One region of the Comamonas aquatilis genome, then DNA from elsewhere that is predicted to be linked to it. Evidence: riboswitches for the same ligand, from Rfam matches in the RefSeq annotation. Region 1 holds a riboswitch; the other holds the start of a gene.
The links. A riboswitch is a leader RNA that binds a small molecule or an ion and turns the genes downstream of it on or off. The one in region 1 is predicted to bind glycine.
Positions count from the first base shown of each region.

Region 2: another riboswitch for glycine. It lies ahead of ACNAZA_RS14930 (trimeric intracellular cation channel family protein); the one in region 1 lies ahead of gcvT (glycine cleavage system aminomethyltransferase GcvT).

Region 1 covers NZ_CBCSIW010000002.1:324,592-332,055, reverse strand. The annotation lists gene ACNAZA_RS04515 (amino acid permease) at 1-433, shown strand, start outside; gene ACNAZA_RS04510 (Lrp/AsnC family transcriptional regulator) at 560-1,015, opposite strand; glycine riboswitch at 1,449-1,564, shown strand; glycine riboswitch at 1,590-1,694, shown strand; gene gcvT (glycine cleavage system aminomethyltransferase GcvT) at 1,775-2,908, shown strand; gene gcvH (glycine cleavage system protein GcvH) at 3,039-3,413, shown strand; gene gcvP (aminomethyl-transferring glycine dehydrogenase) at 3,503-6,406, shown strand; gene ACNAZA_RS04490 (sulfite exporter TauE/SafE family protein) at 6,507-7,256, shown strand.
Region 2 covers NZ_CBCSIW010000013.1:13,369-20,832, reverse strand. The annotation lists gene mnmC1 (FAD-dependent 5-carboxymethylaminomethyl-2-thiouridine(34) oxidoreductase MnmC1) at 1-912, opposite strand, end outside; gene ACNAZA_RS14930 (trimeric intracellular cation channel family protein) at 922-1,587, opposite strand; glycine riboswitch at 1,640-1,755, opposite strand; glycine riboswitch at 1,785-1,889, opposite strand; gene ACNAZA_RS14925 (GlcG/HbpS family heme-binding protein) at 1,977-2,471, opposite strand; gene ACNAZA_RS14920 (response regulator transcription factor) at 2,581-3,168, opposite strand; gene ACNAZA_RS14915 (sensor histidine kinase) at 3,165-4,736, opposite strand; gene ygfZ (CAF17-like 4Fe-4S cluster assembly/insertion protein YgfZ) at 4,830-5,786, opposite strand; gene mltG (endolytic transglycosylase MltG) at 5,833-6,825, shown strand; gene tmk (dTMP kinase) at 6,929-7,464, shown strand, end outside.

The sequences.
Region 1 (7,464 bases):
GCCGGTGCTGGCTTTGCTGGCCACCACGGTGATCGCGGCCCTGTGCTTTTTGACCAATGTCTTCAGCCCCAAGGCGGTCTATATCTGGCTGCTCAATCTCTCGGGCATGTGCGGCTTTGTGGCCTGGCTCGGTATTGCTGTGAGCCACTACCGCTTTCGCAAGGGCTGCGAAGCACAGGGCTTCGACCTCAACCAGTTGCCCTACCGTGCAGCGGCCTTCCCCTTCGGCCCGGTGTTTGCCTTTGTGCTGTGCCTGATCATCACCCTGGGCCAGAACTACGAGAACTTCCTCAGCGACAAGATCGACTGGGTGGGCGCGATTGCCACCTATATCGGCCTGCCTCTGTTCCTCATCATCTGGTGGGGCTACAAGCTGGTCAAAGGCACACGCATCGTGAAGTACAAAGACATGGACGTGCAAGGTCTGCGCTAATTCAGCCTCCTTCATGCAGCAAGGCAGCTCCGGCAACGGCGCTGCCTTTTTTCTTGCCGGCTTTGCCAGCCTCCGGACGCATGACTGCAAGGTGCAGAGAACGCGCCAAGCGTTGCGGCTTTGGTTTCAGACCCCCAGCGGCAAATCCGCCCGCTTCAGCGTGCGCAGCACAAAGCTGGACTGGCTGTGGCGTATGCCCTTGATCTTGTAGAGCTTCTCGCGCAGCAGACGCTCGTAGTCACGCGTGTCCTTGACGACAATGCGCAGCAGATAGTCGTATTCGCCCGAGACCAGATGCGCCTCCACCACTTCGGGAATCGTGGCCAGCACTTCGCCGAATTTCTCCAGCGTGTTGTCGGAGTGACTGTCCAGCGTCACCATCACCAGCACCGAATCGGCCAGGCCCAGCGCCTGGGGATTGAGCCGCACGGTATAGCCCTCGATCACGCCGGCTTCTTCCATTTTCTTGATGCGTGCCCAGCAGGGAGAGGCGCTCAAGCCCACGGCGGCGCCGATTTCCTGCAGGCTGGCCCGCGCATTGGCTTGCAAAGCAGCAAGAATCTTTTTATCCAAAGTGTCCATGGCCTTGAATTTATCGCTTTTTAAGCATTGGCAGCAAAATTTTCTGTAGCAAAGCGATATCTGCAGAAAACAAAGCAGCTTTTTCTGCACTGCAACATGCATAGTTGAGTCCATGGAAGCGGCGTTCACCAACGCAGCAAAGCCATTCAAGTGATCCCGCTGTTTACCGTCAGCGCCAGATTGTCTGATCCGCCACCGGAACCCGTTCCAGGCCGCACCACTTATCCGCAGTGGCGCGGCCTGTCGCATTCTGGGCCGCGTTGCAAAGCGCGGAGAAGACTATGCAATTGATAGCTTCTTGCGCCTTTATTCATTGGAGTTCAAGCGATTTTTATGCGCATATCTCGCAACCAGCGCCGCCGGATCGGCATGCACGACCCTCGTACAAACCCGCGCAAACCCCATGTTGCAACGCAATAACTGGCGGCTAGAATGCCTGCTGTCAGGAGAGAGTGCCCACGGGGTTTGACCCGCAACGCACCGCCGAAGGCGCAGGCTCTGCCTTTATGCAGCACCCGAACGCTCAGGCAAAAGGACTGACAAGCGCTGACGGGCGAGCGAAGCTCAGCCCACAGCGTTCCTTGCTGGAGAGAGGTGCTGCGCTTGCAGCACCCACCGAAGGAGCAAGCTGCACCCGCGTGCAGTGAATCTCTCAGGTAAAGCGGACAGCAGGGCAAGACCGCCACGCCAGGCAATGCGATATCTATTGCAATTGCCGGGCATGGCAACTCATTTGGTTTCACCACCGGAGCTTGCCCCTTGACTGCCGCCGACAACCAACCTCTGCGCCACACCCCTTTGTTCGCCCTGCACCAGCAGCTAGGCGCCCGCATGGTGGCTTTTGCCGGCTATTCCATGCCCGTGCAGTACCCCCAGGGGCTGATGGCCGAGCATCTGCACACCCGCAAGGCCGCCGGCCTGTTTGACGTGTCCCATATGGGCCAGCTGCTGCTGCGCGGTGCCGACGCTGCCGCCGCCCTGGAAACGCTGATGCCCGTGGACGTGCAAGACCTCGGCGTGCACAAACAGCGCTACGGCCTGCTGCTCAATGACCAAGGCGGCATTCTGGACGATCTGATGTTCGTCAACCGCGGTGACGATTTGTTTGTCATCGTCAACGGTGCCTGCAAGCAGGCCGACATCGCCCATATCCAGGCGCGCATAGGCCAGCGCTGCGAGGTGATTCCCCTGCCCGATCAGGCTTTGCTGGCCCTGCAAGGCCCGCAGGCCGTCACGGTGCTGGCGCGCCTGATATCCGGCGTGAGCCAGCTGGTCTTCATGACCGGCGGCCATTTTGACTGGCAAGGCCATGCGCTCTACATCACGCGCAGCGGCTACACCGGCGAGGACGGCTTTGAAATTTCCGTGCCTGCAGGCGGCGCCGAAGCCCTGGCCCAAACGCTGCTGGCCCAGTCCGAAGTCGCCCCCATAGGTCTGGGCGCACGCAACTCGCTGCGACTGGAAGCCGGTCTTTGCCTCTACGGCAACGATATAGACACAACCACCACGCCGGTGGAAGCGGCGCTGAACTGGGCCATACAAAAAGTGCGCCGCAGCGGCGGTGCGCGTGAAGGCGGTTTTCCCGGTGCTTCCATCGTGCTGGAACAGCTACAGAATCCGCAGCAGCTCCAGCGCAAGCGCGTAGGTCTGCTGGCCTTGGAGCGCATTCCCGTGCGCGAGCCTGCGGTGCTGGAGAACATGGACGGCCAGCATATCGGCCATATCACCAGCGGCCTGCTCAGCCCCACGCTCAACCAGCCCGTGGCGCTGGCCTATGTGCAGCCCGACTATGCGGCGCTGGATACCGAGATCTTCGCCATGGTGCGCGGCAAGCCCGTGCCCATGAAGGTCACGGCCACGCCGTTTGTGCCCACGAACTATTACCGAGGCTGAACCGCTGCCGTGGCCCGGCCTCTTGTTTGAGCAGGCCAATTCATCCGGCGGTGCTCAGAACGCCGCTAAAGTGCGCGCTGGACCTTTCTCAAAACACAGATTTCCCTGAATTCACCATCTGGAGCTTTCCATGAGCATCAAATATTCCAAAGAACACGAATGGATCAACACGGCTGACACCAATGCAGCCATCGTCGGCATCACCGTCCACGCACAGGATGCGCTGGGCGACGTGGTCTTTGTGGACCTGCCCGCCGTGGGGTCCACCTTCAAGGCTGGCGATGTGGCTGGCGTGGTCGAATCCGTCAAGGCCGCCGCCGATGTCTACATGCCCGTGACCGGCGAAATCGTGGAAGTCAACGAAGCCCTGCGCGACGACCCCGCCCTGGCCAACAGCGACCCTTTGAACAGCGGCTGGTTCTTCAAGGTGAAGATGAGCGATGTCAGCGAGCTCGAAGGCCTGATGGAAGAGACGGCCTATAACGACTTCGCTGCCAGCAATTGATTTTTCCACGGCCTTCGCTTTTGCGAAGGCCGTTTTTCTTTCTGCCTGCGCCCCCAGTCAGTCACAGTATTTGAGAACAGGTCCCTCCCATGCTGATGTCGCCCCCCGCTCCCGTTGCCAGCCTTGAAGCGCTGGAAAATCCCGGTGAATTCATTCCCCGCCACATAGGCATAGATGCCGCGGATGAAGCGCTGATGCTTTCCGTGATTGGCGAGGCCTCACGTGCCGCGCTGATCAACTCCATCGTGCCGCGCGCCATTGCGCGTGCCAAACCCATGGATTTGCCGGCTCCCGTCACCGAAGCCGCTGCACTGGCCGAGCTCAAGGTCATCGCCGGCAAGAACCAGGTGCTCAAAAGCTTTATCGGCCAAGGCTATTACGGCACGCATACGCCGGGCGTCATCCTGCGCAATATTCTGGAGAACCCCGCCTGGTACACGGCCTACACCCCCTACCAGGCCGAAATTTCCCAGGGCCGCATGGAAGCGTTGGTCAACTTCCAGACCATGGTCTGCGATCTGACCGGCATGCCGATTGCCAATGCCTCCATGCTGGACGAAGCCACGGCCGCCGCCGAAGCCATGACCCTGGCCAGGCGCTCGGTCAAGTCCAAGAGCCAGCGCATCGTGCTGGCCGGTGATCTGCATCCGCAGACCATTGAAGTCATACAGACCCGCGCAGCGCCAATCGGCATCGAAGTGCTGATCGCCAACAGCCAGCAGGAATGGGAAGCGGCGCTGGCCGGTGATTTGTTCGCCGCCGTCATCCAGTACCCAGCATCCAGCGGCTGGATTGCGGACTGGAAAGCCGATGTGGAAGCCATCCACGCCAAACAGGCGGCCGCCATCGTCGCCACCGATCTGCTGGCCCTGACCCTGCTGACGCCGCCCGGCGAATGGGGCGCGGACATCGTGGTGGGCAACAGCCAGCGCTTTGGTATGCCCATGGGTGCCGGCGGCCCGCACGCCGCCTTCATGGCCTGCCGCGATGAATTCAAGCGCTCCCTGCCTGGCCGCCTGGTCGGCGTGAGCGTGGATGTGCACGGCAAGCCCGCCTACCGCCTGGCCTTGCAGACGCGCGAGCAGCATATCCGTCGCGAAAAAGCCACTTCCAACATCTGCACGGCCCAGGTGCTGCCCGCCGTCATCGCCAGCATGTATGCCGTCTACCACGGCCCTGAAGGACTCAAGCGCATCGCCCAGCGCGTGGCGCGCTACACGGCCATTCTGAGCCGCGGCCTGGCGCAGCTGGGCTATGCGGCCACCCACCATGACACCGCGTTCGACACCTTGAGCCTGCACACCAAGGAAGCTACGAATTCCATAGCTGCCCGCGCAGTATCCAAGGGCGTAAACCTCCGAAAAGCCTGGGATGAGTATCTTTGCATCAGCCTGGACGAGACCACGACCCGCGCCGATGTGGAACTGATCTGGAGCATTTTCGCCAAGGACGGCCAGCCCCTGCCCAGCATCGCGGCCATGGACGAGGGCCGGCCCTCGCTGATTCCCGAATCGCAGCTGCGCACCAGCCCCTATCTGACGCACCCGGTCTTCAACACCCACCATTCCGAAACCGCCATGCTGCGCTATATCCGCAGCCTGAGTGACAAGGATCTGGCACTGGACCGCTCCATGATCCCACTGGGCTCGTGCACCATGAAGCTCAACGCCACCAGCGAGATGATTCCCATCACCTGGCCAGAGTTCGCCAACATGCACCCGTTTGCGCCCGCCAGCCAGCTGCAAGGCTATGCCGAGCTGGATCAGCAGCTGCGCGATTGGCTATGCCAGGCCACGGGCTATGCGGGCATCAGCCTGCAGCCCAATGCGGGCAGCCAGGGTGAATACGCGGGTCTCTTGGCCATCAAGGCCTTTCATGAGTCCCGTGGCGAGGCCCACCGCAACATCTGCCTGATTCCCAGCAGCGCCCACGGCACCAATCCGGCCAGCGCGCAAATGGTGGGCCTGCAAGTCGTGGTCACCCACTGCGACGAGCAGGGCAATGTGGACATGGACGATCTCAGGGCCAAATGCGAGCAGCACAGCGCCAATCTGTCCTGCATCATGATCACCTACCCCAGCACGCATGGCGTGTTCGAGACCCAGGTCAAAGAGCTGTGCGAGCTGGTGCACAGCCACGGCGGCCGCGTCTATGTGGACGGCGCCAATATGAATGCCCTGGTCGGCGTAGCGGCCCCCGGCGAGTTCGGCGGCGACGTCAGCCACCTGAATCTGCACAAGACCTTCTGTATTCCTCACGGCGGTGGCGGCCCCGGCGTGGGCCCGGTCTGCGTGGTCGAAGATCTGGTGCCTTTCCTGCCCGGCCATGCCACGGCGGGTGACGCTCGCAAGGTGGGTGCCATCAGCGCGGCCCCGCTGGGCAATGCCGCAGTCTTGCCTATCAGCTGGATGTATATCCGCATGATGGGCGAGTCCGGTCTGAAGGCGGCGACGGAAACCGCGATCTTGAGCGCCAACTACATCAGCACGCGCCTGCGGGATCACTTCCCCACGCTGTACGCCTCGGCCAACGGCCATGTGGCACACGAGTGCATTCTGGATTTGCGCAGCCTCAAGGAAAGCAGCGGCGTGATGGCCGAGGACGTGGCCAAGCGCCTGATCGACTACGGCTTTCACGCACCCACGCTGTCCTTCCCGGTGCCCAACACGCTGATGGTGGAGCCCACCGAGAGCGAAAGCCTGTTCGAGCTGGAGCGCTTCATTGACGCGATGATCGCCATCCGCGAGGAAATCCGCCAGATTGAAGACGGCCGCCTGCCCCAGGACGACAACCCGCTCAAGAACGCCCCCCACACGGCCGAAGCACTGCTGAGCGGCGAGTGGAGCCGCCCTTACAGCCGCGAGCTGGCCGCCTACCCGGTGCCGGCCTTGCGCCGCAACAAGTACTGGAGCCCCATAGGCCGCGTGGACAATGTCTATGGCGATCGCAACCTGTTTTGCAGCTGCGTGCCCGTGGAAGACTACGAGTCTTGATGACCTGAACGCATTACGCTTTCACCCAAAGAACGGCCCATGCGGGCCGTTTTTCATGCTAAAACCTGCAGCAGCCTTTACCGGATATACGCTATAAGCTATGGAAATCATAGTCATCATCATCGGCGCTGCATTGGCCGGCTTTGTGCAAGGCCTGTCCGGCTTCGGCTACAGCATGACTGCCATGGCGCTCTGGGCCTGGACGCTGGAGCCGACCTTGGCCGCCGTGCTTGCCGTGTTTGGCGGACTCACCGGCCAGATCATTCAGGCCTTCAGCGTGCGCCGTGGGTTTGGCTGGAGAGCGCTGTGGCCTTTCCTGCTGGGCGGGCTGGCCGGCCTGCCGCTGGGGTTGATGCTGCTGCCCCGGCTGGATGTCCAGCTTTTCAAAACCGTGCTGGGTACGCTGCTGGTGGTGTTTTGCCCGCTGATGGCTTTTGCGCACAAGCTACCCCGCTTGAGCGACTGGCGCTACATGCAAGGGCCACTGCGCCCCGTCAGCAACGCACTGGCCGGTATGGCGGGCGGGGCCATGAGCGCGCTGGGAGGTTTCTCCGGCGTGGTGCCCACGCTGTGGTGCCAGCTCGGCGGCATGGCCAAGGATGCGCAGCGCCAGATCATCCAGAACTTCAACCTCACCATGCTGGCCGTCACCTTTGCCAGCTATCTGGGCTCGGGTCTGGTCAGCAGTTCCATGCTGCCGCTGTTTGCCGTGGCCCTGCCCGCCATGCTGCTGCCTTCCATCTGGGGCGGGCGGCTCTACCACCGCATCAGCGACCAGGCGTTTCGCCGGGTGGTGCTGGGGTTACTGACCCTGGCCGGCCTGGCCATGCTGGCTTCGGGCATTCGGTGAACCCAGGCCGGCCCCGGAGACATACGCCGTTTTCCACGGCCTGCACTTTTCCGGGCGGTGACTAAGATGCACCCTGCTTGATGCGCATCAAAAGTCAGAGCTGATGCCTCCCGCAAATAATGAGGGGCCGTCGGTTTCAGCGCTTTCACCCCCAGCCATGCCGCCGCCCCCATGTAGCCCAGCGCTTACACTGGCCCTCTGTTCTGAA
Region 2 (7,464 bases), on a different contig from region 1:
CTGGCTCAGTTGCTCCAATATCTGTAGCGTGGTGCGCACGCCGCTTCTGGATAGGCGCGATAAAACACTGTCATCTGGCGAGACATGGGGGCAAAACAGGCCTGCGGGCAGGCCCGAGGCGCCGGCGGCGGGCTCATCGGCGGCATCCAGCACGCTGACCTGCCAGCCGCGCCGCGCAAGGCTGGAGGCCGCAGCCGCACCGGCCAGGCCTGCGCCTATGACCAGGCAGCGCCCGGGCGCTGCCACCGGCTGCGGCAGGCCTTCGTCCTTGTGGCGTGGCTCCCAACGGGGGTTATAGCGGGCTTGCAGCGTTTGGGCTGTGCTGTGTCTGTGGATGTCAAAACCCAGCTTGGTCAGTTGCTCGCGTAGCGTGGGGTCTTCATGGCGTTCGCCCAGCGCCAGCATGCTGCCACGGCGGCAATGCCGGGCCAGATTTTTCAAGGCTTCGGGGCTGGAGAAAGCGTCAGCTTGGCTGAGCAGCAGGCTGTCTGCAGTGAGCGGCTGCTTGCGCAGCGTGTTGTGCATATCGCCTACATGCAGCGTCAGCAGCACCCGGCCGTCTTCAAACGACAGGCGGTGCACACCCGGCAGCAGCCCCCAGCATTGGGCGCCCAGTTGTAGGGCCAGCGGGTGCAGCGCTTCGTCAGCAGCGGCTTGGGACAGGGCGCCCAGTATCTCCTCGGCGGAAGGGGGCTGGGCACTGAGGCCAATGAAGTGCAGCAGGCGCGGGGCTTGCGCATCGGCTTTCCAGGCGGCCCAGATGCGCAGAAAGTTCAGGCTACAGCCAAAACCGGTCTCCAGCACGCGCCATTGCCGGGCTTGGGCCCAGGCTGCAGGCAGGCCGCAGCCGGCCAGAAGCTGGTCGGCAGAAAGAAGGGCGCCGTCCGGCTGCTGTGGATGAAGATAGGGCACGCTTGAAGCTTATTCCCAGCGCTGCTGATAGGAGAACACCGGCAGACGCCATTTGAAGCGTATGGCGGCCAGGCGAAAGGCCAGGCCGCCGGCAAAGCACACGATGGTGCTGATACTGGGGCTGACATCCAGAGCGCGCAGACCCAGGAACATCAGGCACACGGCCAGGGAGACGCTGGCGTACAGCTCGCGGCGGAAGACCACGGGCACCTGGTTGCAGAGCACGTCGCGCAAAATGCCGCCGCTGATGCCGGTGATCATGCCGGCCATGATGACGACGATGGTGGGGTAGCCCAACTCCAGCGCGGTGTTGGAGCCAATCAGCGAGAAGGCGATCAAACCCATGGCGTCCAGCAGCAAAAACACCTGCTTCAGGCGGTGCATATGGCGGGCGATGAGCGTGGTCAGCAGGCCAAAGGAAATGACCAGATATACATATTCGGGGTGCTGCGTCCAGCCTATGGGATAGTGGCCCAGCACCATGTCGCGGATGGTGCCGCCGCCCAGGGCGGTGACAAAAGCGATGACGACCACGCCGAAGATATCCATATTGCGCCGGCCCGCAGCCAGTGCGCCGGACATGGCTTCGGCCGTGATGGCCACCAGATAGATCACCAGCATGACGGTGAAGTTGCTGGCCTGGAACGAGTCCAGCAAGGAAACAGAAGGAAGCATGACAGCCCTGATGGGTTAAACCAGCCATTCACCGCAGCGGAATGTCTGGCGTGCCTCTCCCGCTGTCCTTTGTACCTGAGAGTTGCGCGCGCCAGTCTTGCATGGCGCACTTGCCCCTTCGGTGAGCCTGCAGCATAGGGCTGCGGGCTGCTCTCCAGTTGGCGAATTCATGCAGCCGGTTTATTTGGGCTGCACTGTCTTGACCTGCGGTACGGGGTGCCTGAGCGATTATGGGAGTTTGCGCCTTCGGCGGAGGCATGGCGCTAGGTGTGGCGCCTGCCTCGCTCTCCCGCAGGAAAGCCGTGATTCTAGCCAGTTGAGCGGGTGCTCAAACGCAAAAAAGCCAAGGCCTGGGGCCTTGGCTTATGGAGTTAGCAGGCCGCAGCGGCTTATTGCAGCTGATCTTTCAAGGCCGCCAGGGCTTTTTGTGCGCAGGCCTCGTCCAGATGGCCGCCGGGCGCGCCGGCCACGCCGATGGCGCCAATGACCTCATTGCCCGCCTTGATGGGCACGCCGCCGGCCAGCACCAGAAAGCCGGGGATTTGCGCCAGACCGGCGGCATCGGGGTTGGATTGAATCGTCTTGGCCATGCCGCTGGTCGGGTTGCGCGACGATGCCGAGGTGAAAGCCTTGGCGGTGGCGGCCTTGGGCGTGTGGGCGCCGGCGCCATCGGCGCGGGACAGGGCCAGCAGCACGCCGGCGCGGTCCACCACGGCAGCGGTCACGTTATGGCCGTCGGCGCTGCAGGCGGTCACGGTTTGCTGGGCCAGTTGGGCTGCGGTGGCCGAGGCAATGGAGCGGGTGCTGACCGTGGCGGCCGCAGAGGCGGCGCCGCAGGCCAGGGTGCTCAGGGCGAAGAGGGCAAAAGTGCTCAGGCGATTCATGTCAGGGCTCCAGGGGTTGAAAGCAATGACTGAACTGTAGGAACCCGGGCGCTTGGCGCCTATTCGCAAGCCAACGGACGGCTCTCGGTAGTTTTACCGAGGGTGGGCCTCAGCTGCGGGCCGCGGCAGACAGCAGCAGCCGGGTCTGCTCGGCCACGGAGCCCGTGCCCAGCTTTTCGGCCAGCTTGGCGCGGTGGGTGTCCACGGTGCGTACGGAGATATCCAGTGCAGCCGCGATCTCCTTGCTGCCCAGGCCCTTGGTGATCAGCTCCAGCACCTCGCGTTCGCGCTCGGTCAGCACCTGCAGGTGGTGGCGGGCCTCGTTGCGCTCGGCCTGCCGGGCCAGCGTGGCCTGGGCGCTCCTGATGGCCTCCAGCAGGGTCTGCTCCTCTATGGGTTTGGTCAGAAAGTCGGTGACGCCGGCCTTGAAGGCGCGGCGGCAGGAGTGCAGATCGCCATGGCCGGTGATGACGATGGCGGGCCAGTCCACGCCTTGGGCACGCAACTGCTCGTAAAGCTGCAGGCCGGACATCAGCGGCATGCGCAAGTCCATGATCAGCACGCCGGGTTGGCTGCGGTCCAGATGGGCCAGGCAATCGGCCGGCGAGGCAAAACAGCTTACGTTCAGGTCGTAGGTCTGCAGCAGCAGGTGCAAGGCCTCGCGCACCGAGGCGTCGTCGTCTATCAGGTAAATCATGGAATGGGGTTTTCCGGGGCGGAGCCTGTGGTCGCCAGGGGCAGGGTCAGCACAAAGCAGGCACCTGGCCAGGCAGTGCTCGGGCCGGCGCTGGCGGGTGGCAGATATTGCAGCTGGCCGCCCATGCGTTCCATCAGCGTGGCACACAGCGGCAGGCCCAGGCCCATGCCGCCGCTCTTGGTGGTGAAGAAGGGGTCGAAAATATGCTGGGCCGTGGCGGCGTCTATGCCGGGGCCGTTGTCCCGCACCATGAGACTGACTTGTTGGCCGTCGGCTCGCTGCGCTATCTGTATGGCGGGTTCATCCACCGAGCTCTGCGACAGCGCTTCCAGCGCATTGCGCACCAGGTTGTGCAGCACCTGCTCCAGTGCCACGGGGTCGGCCCAAACACTGCAATCTGCCTGCGCCGGCTCCCATAGCAGTTGGACGCCGGCTTCTCTTGCCGGGCCCTCCAGCAGCAAAAGAGTCTGGGCCACGGCCTGGGACAGATCCAGGCGCTGGGCCTGACTGGGCGTGTTGCTGATGTAGCTGCGCATGCGGCCCAGAATGGCCCCGGCGCGGCGGGCCTCGCGCACATTGGCCTGCAGGGCGCTGGTCAGCAGCTCGCTCTTGCCCAGCTCCTGGGCGCGCAGGGCGGCCTGGCTCTGGCTGAGCAGGGCGGTCACGGGCTGGGCCAGCTCATGGGCAATGCCTGAAGCCATCTCGCCCATGCCGTTGACGCGGGAGGCGTGGGCTAGCTGTGCCTCGTTGGCCAGCAACTGGGCGCGCTGCAGGTGACGGCGTGCCTGCTGGCGGCTTTTCCAGACCAGGGCGCCTAGCCATACCAGCAGCAGGCTGAGTGCGGCGCTGAGCAGCAGGCGCGGCCAGCCCAGCAGAGGCTGGGCCTGGGTCAGCAACTGCACCTGCAGGGGCTGGCCATAGCCTTGCAAGGTAAATCGGCCTATGGGCTGGTAAGTGTGGGTGTCGGTACTCTGTCCCTGGGGCTGCAGCAAAGGCTGTCCGTCGAGGTCGATGCGCAAGCCGGTATGGGGCGGCAGAGTGTCGGCCTCCAGCAAATGGGCGGAATCAATGCGCATGCACAACCAGCCTACGGGTGCTGCTATTTTTTTGAGTAGCAGATAGCGCCCGCGCTGAGCGCTGTCCGGCAGGCTGTCGCTTTCGCCGGGACGCAGCGGTGCCACGGTGCGGGCCGCTGCCGGGCTGCGGCAATCGTCCGAGGTGGGGCTTAAGGCATCACTCTGGGCGGAAGGGTCGGTCGCCACCAGCTCGATCCGCTCTATGCGCGGGTACATCAGCTCGATGGAACGGGCCACCTGCCACATGGCTGTCGGCTGGCCGTTGGGATTCTGGAGCGGGGCCAGTGTGGCCAGCGCCGTGAGGTGGGCCTTGTGCTGGGCGATTTTTTCCAGCATCTGGCGCTGCACGGCCTCGGTCAGCTGCAACTGCTGGAGTTGCTGCTCTGTGCGCTCCTGCCACCACTGAAAGCCCGAGGTCAGCAAAAATACCAGCAGCCAGGCCAGGACGAGCCAAGGCTTGGCGGAGCTAACAAAAATGCGGGGGACTGGCATGGCCGCAGTGTACAAAGCCCAAAGCCGTTCTCTGCAAAGCAAAACGCGCCCCAAAGAGCGCCATGCCAAACCGGGTGGACAAGATGGACGGTTCTAGATGTCCGCCAGCAGTTCGTAGGGCAGGGGCAGGACCTGCAGCGCAGCGCCAGCCGTGGCATCGGCCGCATGGCCTTCGTTGAGGGCTGCGTGGGCAAACAGGTCGTTGCGCGAGGCCGAGGCAATTTGCATGGAGACAATCGCATCCCAGCCGCCCAGAGGCGAAGCGGCTGCCTGGACCACGGTGCCCGTGGCCTGCTCCAGATCTTCGGGCGAAAAAACCTCCTGGCCCACGCTCAGTGCGGTATCGGCATGAACCAGATAGGCGCGGCGCTTGAGCGTGCCGCGAAACTGGCTGCGGGCCACGATTTCCTGGCCGGGGTAGCAGCCTTTCTTGAAGTTCACGCCGCCCACCGACTCGTAATTGAGCATCTGGGGTACAAAAGCATCGACCACGGGGGCCGAGAGCGTGGCCACGGCGCTTTGCACCGTGCCCCACAGCCACAGGGCTTCGGGCAGCGTCTCGCCCGCAGGCTCTGGCGTGCCCGCCGGGGCCAGCCACAGGGCACGGGCCTGGCCGGCTGCTGGGTACAGAGCGATCACCGAGGCAGGGCCCACGTCCTTGCGATCCCAGGGACGGGCTGCGGGCATGAGGGCCTCGGCGGCCGTGCCCGAGAGGCCGTAGAGCGAGAATTCGCCCGTGGCATCGCTGAGCTTGCACTTGGCGCGCAGCACAAACATGGAGAGACGCTTGAGCGTGGGCGCCAGCAGGCTGCGGTCGCAGACCAGCAGGATTTCGTCCTGGCTGCGCTTGAAGCCCACAAAGCTGGCCAGCATGCGGCCCTTGGCGGTGCAAAAAGCGGCCAGGCGCGCGTGCTGCATATCCAGCAGGGCAAAGTCGTTGGTCAGCTGGCCGTGCAGGAAACTGGCTGCGTCTTCGCCTACGGCGCGGATGACACCCAGATGGGAAATGGCGGTAATGCCGTTCAGGGACGGCGTCGATGGCAGGGTCATGGCTGAATTATGATCGGCGCTAGTAACTTATGAATGGATCAAGGTTGTGCGTGCTGTTTTTCGTGCACTGATGGTTTTGTTGCTGCTGGCCGTGTTGGCCGGCGGCGCTGCATGGTGGTGGCTGCATCAGCCCATGACCATGACGGCCAAGACGCTGGAGCTGGAGATCGAGCCCGGAACGCGTCCGCGCGCCGTGGCGCAGCGGGTGGCGGATGCCGGTGTGCAGGTCGACCCGCAGCTGCTGTATCTCTGGTTTCGCCTCTCGGGCCAGGACCGGGCCATCAAGGCCGGCAACTATGAGCTCGAGCAGGGGCTGACGCCTTATGTGCTGCTGCAAAAGCTGGCGCGCGGCGAGGCCAGCCAAAGTGCGGTGACGCTGGTGGAAGGCTGGAACTGGCGCCAGGTGCGCCAGGCGCTGCAGCGCGAAGCCACGTTGAAGCAGGACAGCAGCGAGCTTTCGGACGAGGAACTGATGAAATTGCTGGGCCGCGAAGGCGTGGCACCCGAGGGCCGTTTCTTCCCGGATACCTATACCTTCTCCAAAGGCAGCTCCGATGTGCAAGTGCTGCACCGGGCGCTGCACGCCATGGATAGGCATCTGGCCGATGCCTGGGCCATGCGCGCCGCCAACACCCCGCTCAAATCGCCCGACGAGGCCTTGATACTGGCCAGCATTGTGGAAAAAGAAACCGGCCGTGCCTCGGACCGGGCCCAGATTGCCGGCGTCTTCACGAATCGTTTGCGCATAGGCATGCTGCTGCAGACTGATCCCACGGTTATTTACGGTCTGGGTGCCGCGTTTGACGGCAATTTGCGCAAGCGCGATCTGCAGGCCGACACGCCCTGGAATACCTATACCCGTCCCGGCCTGCCCATCACCCCCATCTCCATGCCCGGCAAGGCTGCGCTGATGGCGGCCGTGCAGCCCGAGCAGACCCGGGCCCTGTATTTCGTGGCCAAGGGCGACGGCACCAGCCATTTCAGCGCCTCGCTGGACGAGCACAATAGAGCCGTCAACCGCTATCAGCGCGGCCAGTAAGCATTGTGGTGAGACGCTTGGCCGTCTCACCCGTTTTGAAGAATCAGAAAAAAAGCACCACGGCCTCACAGCGCTGTCGGTGCTTTTGAAGGAAAGATCCCCCGTGACTACCGCTTCCCCCAAAGGCTTGTTTATCAGTTTTGAAGGCATTGACGGTGCCGGCAAGTCTTCGCATATCGAAGGCCTGGCCCAGGCCTTCAGAGACCAGGGCCGGGTGGTGACGCTGACGCGCGAGCCCGGCGGCACGCCCCTGGCCGAGAAACTGCGCGCCCTGATGCTGCACGAGGCCATGGACCCGCTGACCGAGGCGCTGATTGCCTTTGCCGCCAGACGCGATCATCTGGTGCAGGTGATCGAGCCCGCCTTGGCGCGCGGCGAGGTGGTGATCAGCGATCGCTTTACCGACGCCACCTTTGCCTACCAGGGCGCAGGCCGGGGCTTTGACTGGAATCAGCTATTAATTTTGGAGCGAATGGCGCAGACCGGTACTGCGCTGCAGGCCGATTTGGCCGAGAATTTTCTGCGCGAACCCGATATGACCATCTGGTTTGACCTGCCGGCCGAAGTGGCTGCAGAGCGTCTGGCCACGGCCCGCGTGCCCGATCGTTTCGAAGCCCAGCCTGGCGAGTTCTTCGCCCG